One region of the Sporosarcina sp. SAFN-010 genome, then DNA from elsewhere that is predicted to be linked to it. Evidence: a T-box and tRNA genes for the amino acid it is inferred to sense, from the RefSeq annotation. Region 1 holds a T-box; the other holds one or more tRNA genes.

Region 1 (3,431 bases):
ATGGAGCAGAGAAAACGTTTTAACGCGTTACGAAGTTTGCTCGATTCAGGAGCTTTTCTTACCGGTCCAGCGATAGCCGGAATTATGTTTGCAATAGGGACACCCAATATGGCTATATACTTGAATGCCGTTGCTTTACTTGTGTCAACGTTTATTACAATGGCGATGCCTAATGTTGAGGCGGATGAAGAATTTTCAAGAACAGAAGATAGGAAGTTGACTGTTGGTCTACTGAAAGACGACTGGAAACTGGTCATACAGTTTACTCGAAACTATTCATATACCATGCTTATTTATTTTTTGTTTAGTGTCATGATCGTATTGATGACAGCTACAGATTCTTTGGAAGCTGCATTTGCAACCCGAGTGCTCTCCTTATCTGAAAGGGATTACGGACTTCTGGTAAGTAGCGCAGGTGCAGGCTTATTAATGGGTTCGATAACGAATACATTCACTGTCGAAAAGGTACCTACTTCATGGTTAATTGGAGTAGGCTCCCTGTTCACTGCAGTGGGATATATCGTATTCTCATCATCTACTACTTTTTTTATAGCAATTGTTGGTTGTTTTGTTTTATCGTTTGCCTCGGCCTTTGCAAATACTGGTTTTTATACGTTCTATCAAAACAATATACCTGTACATGTGATGGGAAGAATCGGAAGTATTTATGGGGTTATTGAGGCATTCCTAATCATCCTTCTAACTGTCATTTTCGGGTTAGCATCAGAAATGATTTCTATCAGAGTGGTTGTCGTTACCGGTTCTTGGAGTATGGCTGTAGTTGCCAGCATCTTATTTGTTTACAACATAAGACCATCCAAATCTAACTTGTATTCCACTTCATTGAAAAAATTAAAAGCGGAGTGAGGAGTGGGGGAGAAATAAGTTACTATGTACAAATGTAATATTTTGGAGTAATAAAGACTTTTAAATTTTCAGTGTTTGTGCAATAATAAGTGAAATAGTTTTTAAAAGCGATGAGAAGGAAAGTAGGTCAACCTCAATTTTCTAACAGAGAGCTTCGGAATCTGAAAAGAAGCAGAAAATAGTTGATTGAATATGGCCTTTGAGCAGCAAAGTCGACTTTCATTTTAATGAGATAGACTTTGACGAGATGTGACACTCGTTATAAATGTCAAAGTACATGCGTAATACGATGTACTTACTGAGGCTAATGATAAAACTTGTTAGCGAATTAAGGTGGTAACACGAGGAAACCTCGTCCTTAGACATTCTTTATGTCTAGGGGCGAGGTTTTTTATATTGGGGAGGGGAAAGTTATGACAATATTTATTGGAGGAGCTTGGCCATATGCAAATGGTTCGTTGCATTTAGGACATATCGCTGCGTTATTGCCAGGAGACATTTTAGCTAGATATTACAGACAAAAAGGAGAAAAAGTACTCTATGTATCAGGTAGTGATTGTAATGGGACTCCCATTTCCATTCGTGCCAATCAAGAGAATACCTCGACTGAAACAATTGCCAACCGGTATCACGAAGAATTTGTCCAGTGTTTTCAGAAGTTAGGTTTTTCTTATGATTTCTACACACGTACTGATGCCGAACATCATCATGAGTCCGTACAAAACATATTCTTAAAACTATATGAGAACGGACATCTATATAAAAAGACGATAGAACAAGCTTATTGCGAAACAGATCATCGATTCTTGCCAGATCGGTTTGTTGAAGGGATTTGTCCGAATTGTGGCGCTAAAGCAAGGGGGGACCAATGTGATGCGTGTTCATCGATTTTAGATCCACTCGATTTAATCGAAAAACGGTGTAAAATTTGTGGAAATCCACCTGCTTTTAAAGAAACAGAGCACTTTTACTTCTTGTTTAGTGAATTCCAAAAACGACTAGAGACATTTGTAGAGGAAGCAAAGAAGGAAGGGATGTGGCGTGAAAATGCGATTCGTTTGACCACAAGATATTTAAACGAAGGAGTTCCTGATCGAGCTGTAACGCGTGATTTACCCAATGGTGTTGAAGTGCCCATTAAAGGCTTTGAAGGAAAGAAAATTTACGTATGGATTGAAGCCGTCGCAGGATATCTAACGGCAAGTATTGAGTGGGCGAAACAGCATGGGGAATCACTTGAAGACTGGTGGAATGAGGAAACTCTCTCCTATTATGTACATGGGAAAGATAACATCCCTTTTCATTCAATCATCTGGCCATCTATTCTAATGGGCATTAATAATCCAACACTCCCTTCTCACATTGTTTCAAACGAGTATTTAACATTGGAAAAACAAAAACTATCGACAAGTAAGAATTGGGCAGTTTGGGTTCCATATTATTTGGAGAAGTATGATGCAGATTCCCTGAGGTATTTTTTGACAATCAATGCACCAGAAAACAGGGATACTGATTTTTCATGGAGAGAATTTGTGTATAGTCATAACAGTGAATTACTAGGTGCCTATGGCAATTTTATAAATCGTACACTTAAATTTATCGAAAAGTATTATGAGGGAAAAATACTCGTGGAAGAGATAGATACAGAAATTAGAGCGAAAATAAGAAATCTCTATCAAGATGTAGGGTTACTCATCGAGGATGCTCATCTAAAAAATGCATTAGAGCATATTTTTGAGTTTGTACGATATGCAAACAAATATTTTGATGATCAAAAGCCATGGATTCAAGTTAAAGAAGACTTGTCTGCATGTAACCGGACAATGGCGAATTGCATCTACATCATTTCAAATCTTGCGCAGCTCCTAAATCCGTTTCTTCCATTTTCAAGTCAGCGTGTGCAAGAAATGTTAGGACTTAATGAAATGAACTGGGAGGAGATCGAGGTATCTGCACGGACCCTTAAAGAAATTAAACCGCTATACACTAGAATTGAGCTAGAAAGGATTGAAGAGGAAATCGAGAATTTGAAAAAAGGAATCACTAATAGCTAGAAGTACGATGATTTTTGTAATTGATGGACATAAATTAGCAAATATTCTAAATCTAGATAAGAGGATTGTTATATCGGAATGAAGAAAATTAAAAGAGATTAAGTCTGTATTTTAGGAAGTATGGTGTGCAAGTAGAAGTAGAAGTTATTGAAAAGTTGGTTTGACCATAGTCTTTACAGAGGCACGGATTTTTCATAACAACATTGAAACAGGACAAAAAAATATGTAATAACAGGAGACTAAAAATGACGTTAACTAATTTTGAGGAATATGATGATCCAATTTTATATGATAAAGAAAATGAGGCGTATTTATCAGAATTACCATTTTTATTGAATTGGGCATCGAAAACTGAAGGAACTATTATTGATTTAGCTTGTGGTACGGGTAGACTGACCATACCTTTAGCGAAAAGTGGATATAAACTTCTGGGAGTAGATATGCATAAAGGAATGTTAAAAGAGGCAGAAAAGAAATCATCAACCCTTGGTTTGAAAATAGATTGGGTGG
Region 2 (3,431 bases), on a different contig from region 1:
TTTTCTAGATGCGTACTCATATCCCGTAACTGTAAAGCGAGCATTTTTCTTCCGTGTTGCAATTGTCCCATCAGCAACCGGTCTGCACCACGCTCTTCCAATTCTTCGAGCAATCCCGTATGACGTACACACTTGTATCTAATTTTCTCTTCCACCCTATGACGCGCTGCTTTTTTCGTAGCAGAATACGTCGATTCCCACTCAGAAAGTAAATTCGGAATACTGTCATCATCTGATGCCCAGCATTTAGAGTAGCGGAAACAAGATCGACACGCACTCGGCGTTTCTTGTACCTGTTCCAATTGACGCGATTCTTGAACAGGGAACTGATCATTCACCATTGTCGACATAAAGGAGGCGAATTGTTGGAAGTCCGTGAGTTGTTCATCCAACCGTCGCGCCAACCATTGCTGACGTTTTTCTGATAAATCCTGTTGCTCTGGAACGAGTACTTCGCGGACGGATGCGAGTCGTTTCGACGGAATAAGAAGAAATAGGAGCGTCGCGGCACCTATTGTCGCAAAATGTGTTTCATCAAGAGGCAACGTCAAGTCATATAATAGGAAAAAGACAGATGCAAAGATGCCTCCTGTTGCGACACCTAGCTTTCCGAATCCCTTCATAGATCCAGCTGCGAATCCAGTCATTCCGTAAACCGTCATCATTCCAGTGAACGACAGTTCTGCCATCCCTGTAATCGCGGCAATCAGCATGGCGATTGTCGTTGAAAATAACACGCCGCCAGCAAGAGCGGCAATCAAAATAGCTGTATACAGTAACAACCCCGGGACTGAAATATACCCAATAATCAGATTGTTCATGCCTGTTGTTGCCATAGCAGCTACGATACACGCTGCCCCGAGTTGTTCTGCTCGCCATGGCGTATACAGCAACTTATCCACTTGCGGAAATGCGATGAAAAGAAAGACTGTCATAAGTAAGGCAAGCAATGCTTCAAATCCAATCGCAACCTGTACGGTGAGCGGTGGTTGTCCTGCATACATAATCAATTGCCAAAACACTTGTGTGAAAATAACGGTACCTGCGACAGTAAGCGGTATGGACTTTCTCGTAAACGGATGTCGAATGACCAAGTTAAATAAAAGCAATTGCAAAATGAAAATAATAGATTGTCCCAAACCGACGAACAAACTTCCACTGATTCCCCCGATGAATACAGGTAACATATACTTAGGATAGCGCATCGTTGCTAGGGCCCAAACAGGTAAGAAAAATGGTACCGCCGCGTCAAACAACACGGCTTGTGATAGAAAGAACGATCCAATCGTGAATAGAAACGTTGTCAGCAAGTGGACTTTCCGTTGTAAGATTGACCCTACTACACCCTGAACTTGTTGCCACAGTGATCTCTCTGTATTACTACTGATCATCTTCATCATCTCATTCCCCCTATGACCTATTGCCATTAGTATACAGACCCGTTGTCTAATAATTTGTCTGTTTCTGACACCTGGTCCTAAAAACATTTCGACGGTTTACGGGGATGTTTTCAATAGGGAAAGATCAGTAAGTGGACGATGATGACTACGAGCAACTTTCTATGCCACACAAAGTTTTTAGAAACCGTTGACAGATTGAAAAATAATCTGTATGATGAATAAGGTCGTGAACAACATGTTGACGCACCCTAATACGGCGGCGTAGCTCAGCTGGCTAGAGCGTACGGTTCATACCCGTGAGGTCGGGGGTTCGATCCCCTCTGCCGCCATAAAAATGTTTTGGAAAGGACTTGTCCACTTGGACAAGTCCTTTTTTGTGCTTACGGATCCTGGTATTGCGAGGGATGATCATATATCTGGGAATGTGATCATAAACTTTGGATTCCGCTCATAACTCTCGAATTGTGATCATAAACTCTGCTTTCCACTCATAACTCTCGAATTGTGATCATAAACTCTGCTTTCCGCTCATAACTCTCGAATTGTGATCATAAACTCTGCTTTCCGCTCATAAACCTCGATTTGTGATCATAAAATCTATCTTCCGCTCACAAAGAGAACTCCATTACGCACCTGTTAACTTTCTCCTTCAGTCGTGAGGTATTGCCCGACACTGAGAATAATTTGTTCATCAGAGAGGAAAGTTTCTCAATCACATCTATGAATTTCTCCGACACAACGTGGAATTTCTCGAGAACGGGACACAATTCAACCGATTTAGGACATTAATTGGTAGCGCTTCGCTTGTTTTTCGGGAAGACTCCTTTGCACTAACAATCGAATCGGACCAGAACTGGATCCTCCATCAAATCCAGCAGTTTTCTCATTTTAGCCCAACAAATATTATAGAACCACAAAAAAAGCTGAGTGCACGCAACGCGCATCCTCAGCTTTCATCTATAAGACATTTTTTCCTGCATTGAAACAGCTCAAAAGGGTCGTTTCCAACCGTTCTAAAGCACTTTTAGCCTCTGCGTGCTCCGCGGCCTCCGCGTTTCGACTCAGTTGCTCGCTTAAGTGTTGTTAGATTTTCTTCGCTTTCCTTCATGAATTTCGCCATTTTCGTCTCGAAATTCTCTGGACGCTCAGGAGGACGTCCCCCTCCCTGACGAGGGCGTGACGGTCGCTGCGGGCGCTGCGGCCGTTGTTCCGATTCCGGTTTTGCTTTCCGGATCGACAAACCAATCTTGCCATCAGAACCGACGTTCATGACTTTCACTTCAACCATGTCGCCGACTTTTAAATGGTCATTAATATCTTTGACGTAGTTATCTGCCACTTCACTGATGTGGACGAGTCCTGTTACGCCGGTCGGCAATTCAACGAATGCCCCAAAATTTGTAATCCCTGTCACTTTACCCTCTAGCTTGCTGCCTACTTCAATTGACATAAAAAAAATGCTCCTCCTTAGAATTTAAGCGGGCTCCTGTTTCAGAAGCCTAGCAACCGTTTTTACGGGTCTTGCCTGCGCAAGATTCCTACTTTCATTATATCCAACAAAAAAAGAGTGTCAATAAGACTACTCTTTTCCGTCGTCTTTTTTGTTTAATTTTTTCTTCCCTTCTGGAAGAGAGAAGATGATTTCATCCTTGTTCGATACAAAGTATTCCTTACGTGCAAGCTTTGCAATGTACTCTTCGTCATCCAGTTTCAACAACTGCTTCTTGAGTTGTTCTTGCTCACTAGTTTTTACAGCTAGCTGTTCTACCAGTTCCTGTTTTTCTTGTTGTTTTGAGGCCAACATCTTTTTCTGTTGGTGATTGTAGCTCGCAATGCCTCCGAATGTGACTACGACAATCATTGCAAAAATGAGCAGCTTCACTTTAAGCCGCTTCTTTTGCTTACGTCGCCAGTCCTCTTTTCGTTGCATGGAGCGGACATATTCAGTTTCAATCGATGCAACCGATGAGGAAGTGAACTTCCTACCCTTTTGCTCCATCTCCTGCACATCCCCTCAATTACAATTTTACA

What was found. The T-box of region 1 lies ahead of metG (methionine--tRNA ligase). A T-box ahead of a tRNA ligase gene usually reads a tRNA of that ligase, here a tRNA-Met.
Region 2: it encodes a tRNA-Met, which carries the amino acid that the T-box ahead of metG (methionine--tRNA ligase) is inferred to sense. The anticodon was not compared.

Annotation. Positions count from the first base shown of each region.
Region 1 is NZ_JBPFDS010000003.1:35,083-38,513, forward strand. It holds gene ACR65F_RS04760 (MFS transporter) at 1-867, shown strand, start outside; T-box leader at 969-1,230, shown strand; gene metG (methionine--tRNA ligase) at 1,281-2,921, shown strand; gene ACR65F_RS04770 (class I SAM-dependent methyltransferase) at 3,167-3,431, shown strand, end outside.
Region 2 is NZ_JBPFDS010000017.1:12,906-16,336, forward strand. It holds gene ACR65F_RS15655 (SpoIIE family protein phosphatase) at 1-1,400, opposite strand, end outside; tRNA gene ACR65F_RS15660 (tRNA-Met) at 1,656-1,729, shown strand; gene ACR65F_RS15665 (S1 domain-containing RNA-binding protein) at 2,425-2,850, opposite strand; gene ACR65F_RS15670 (FtsB family cell division protein) at 2,980-3,399, opposite strand.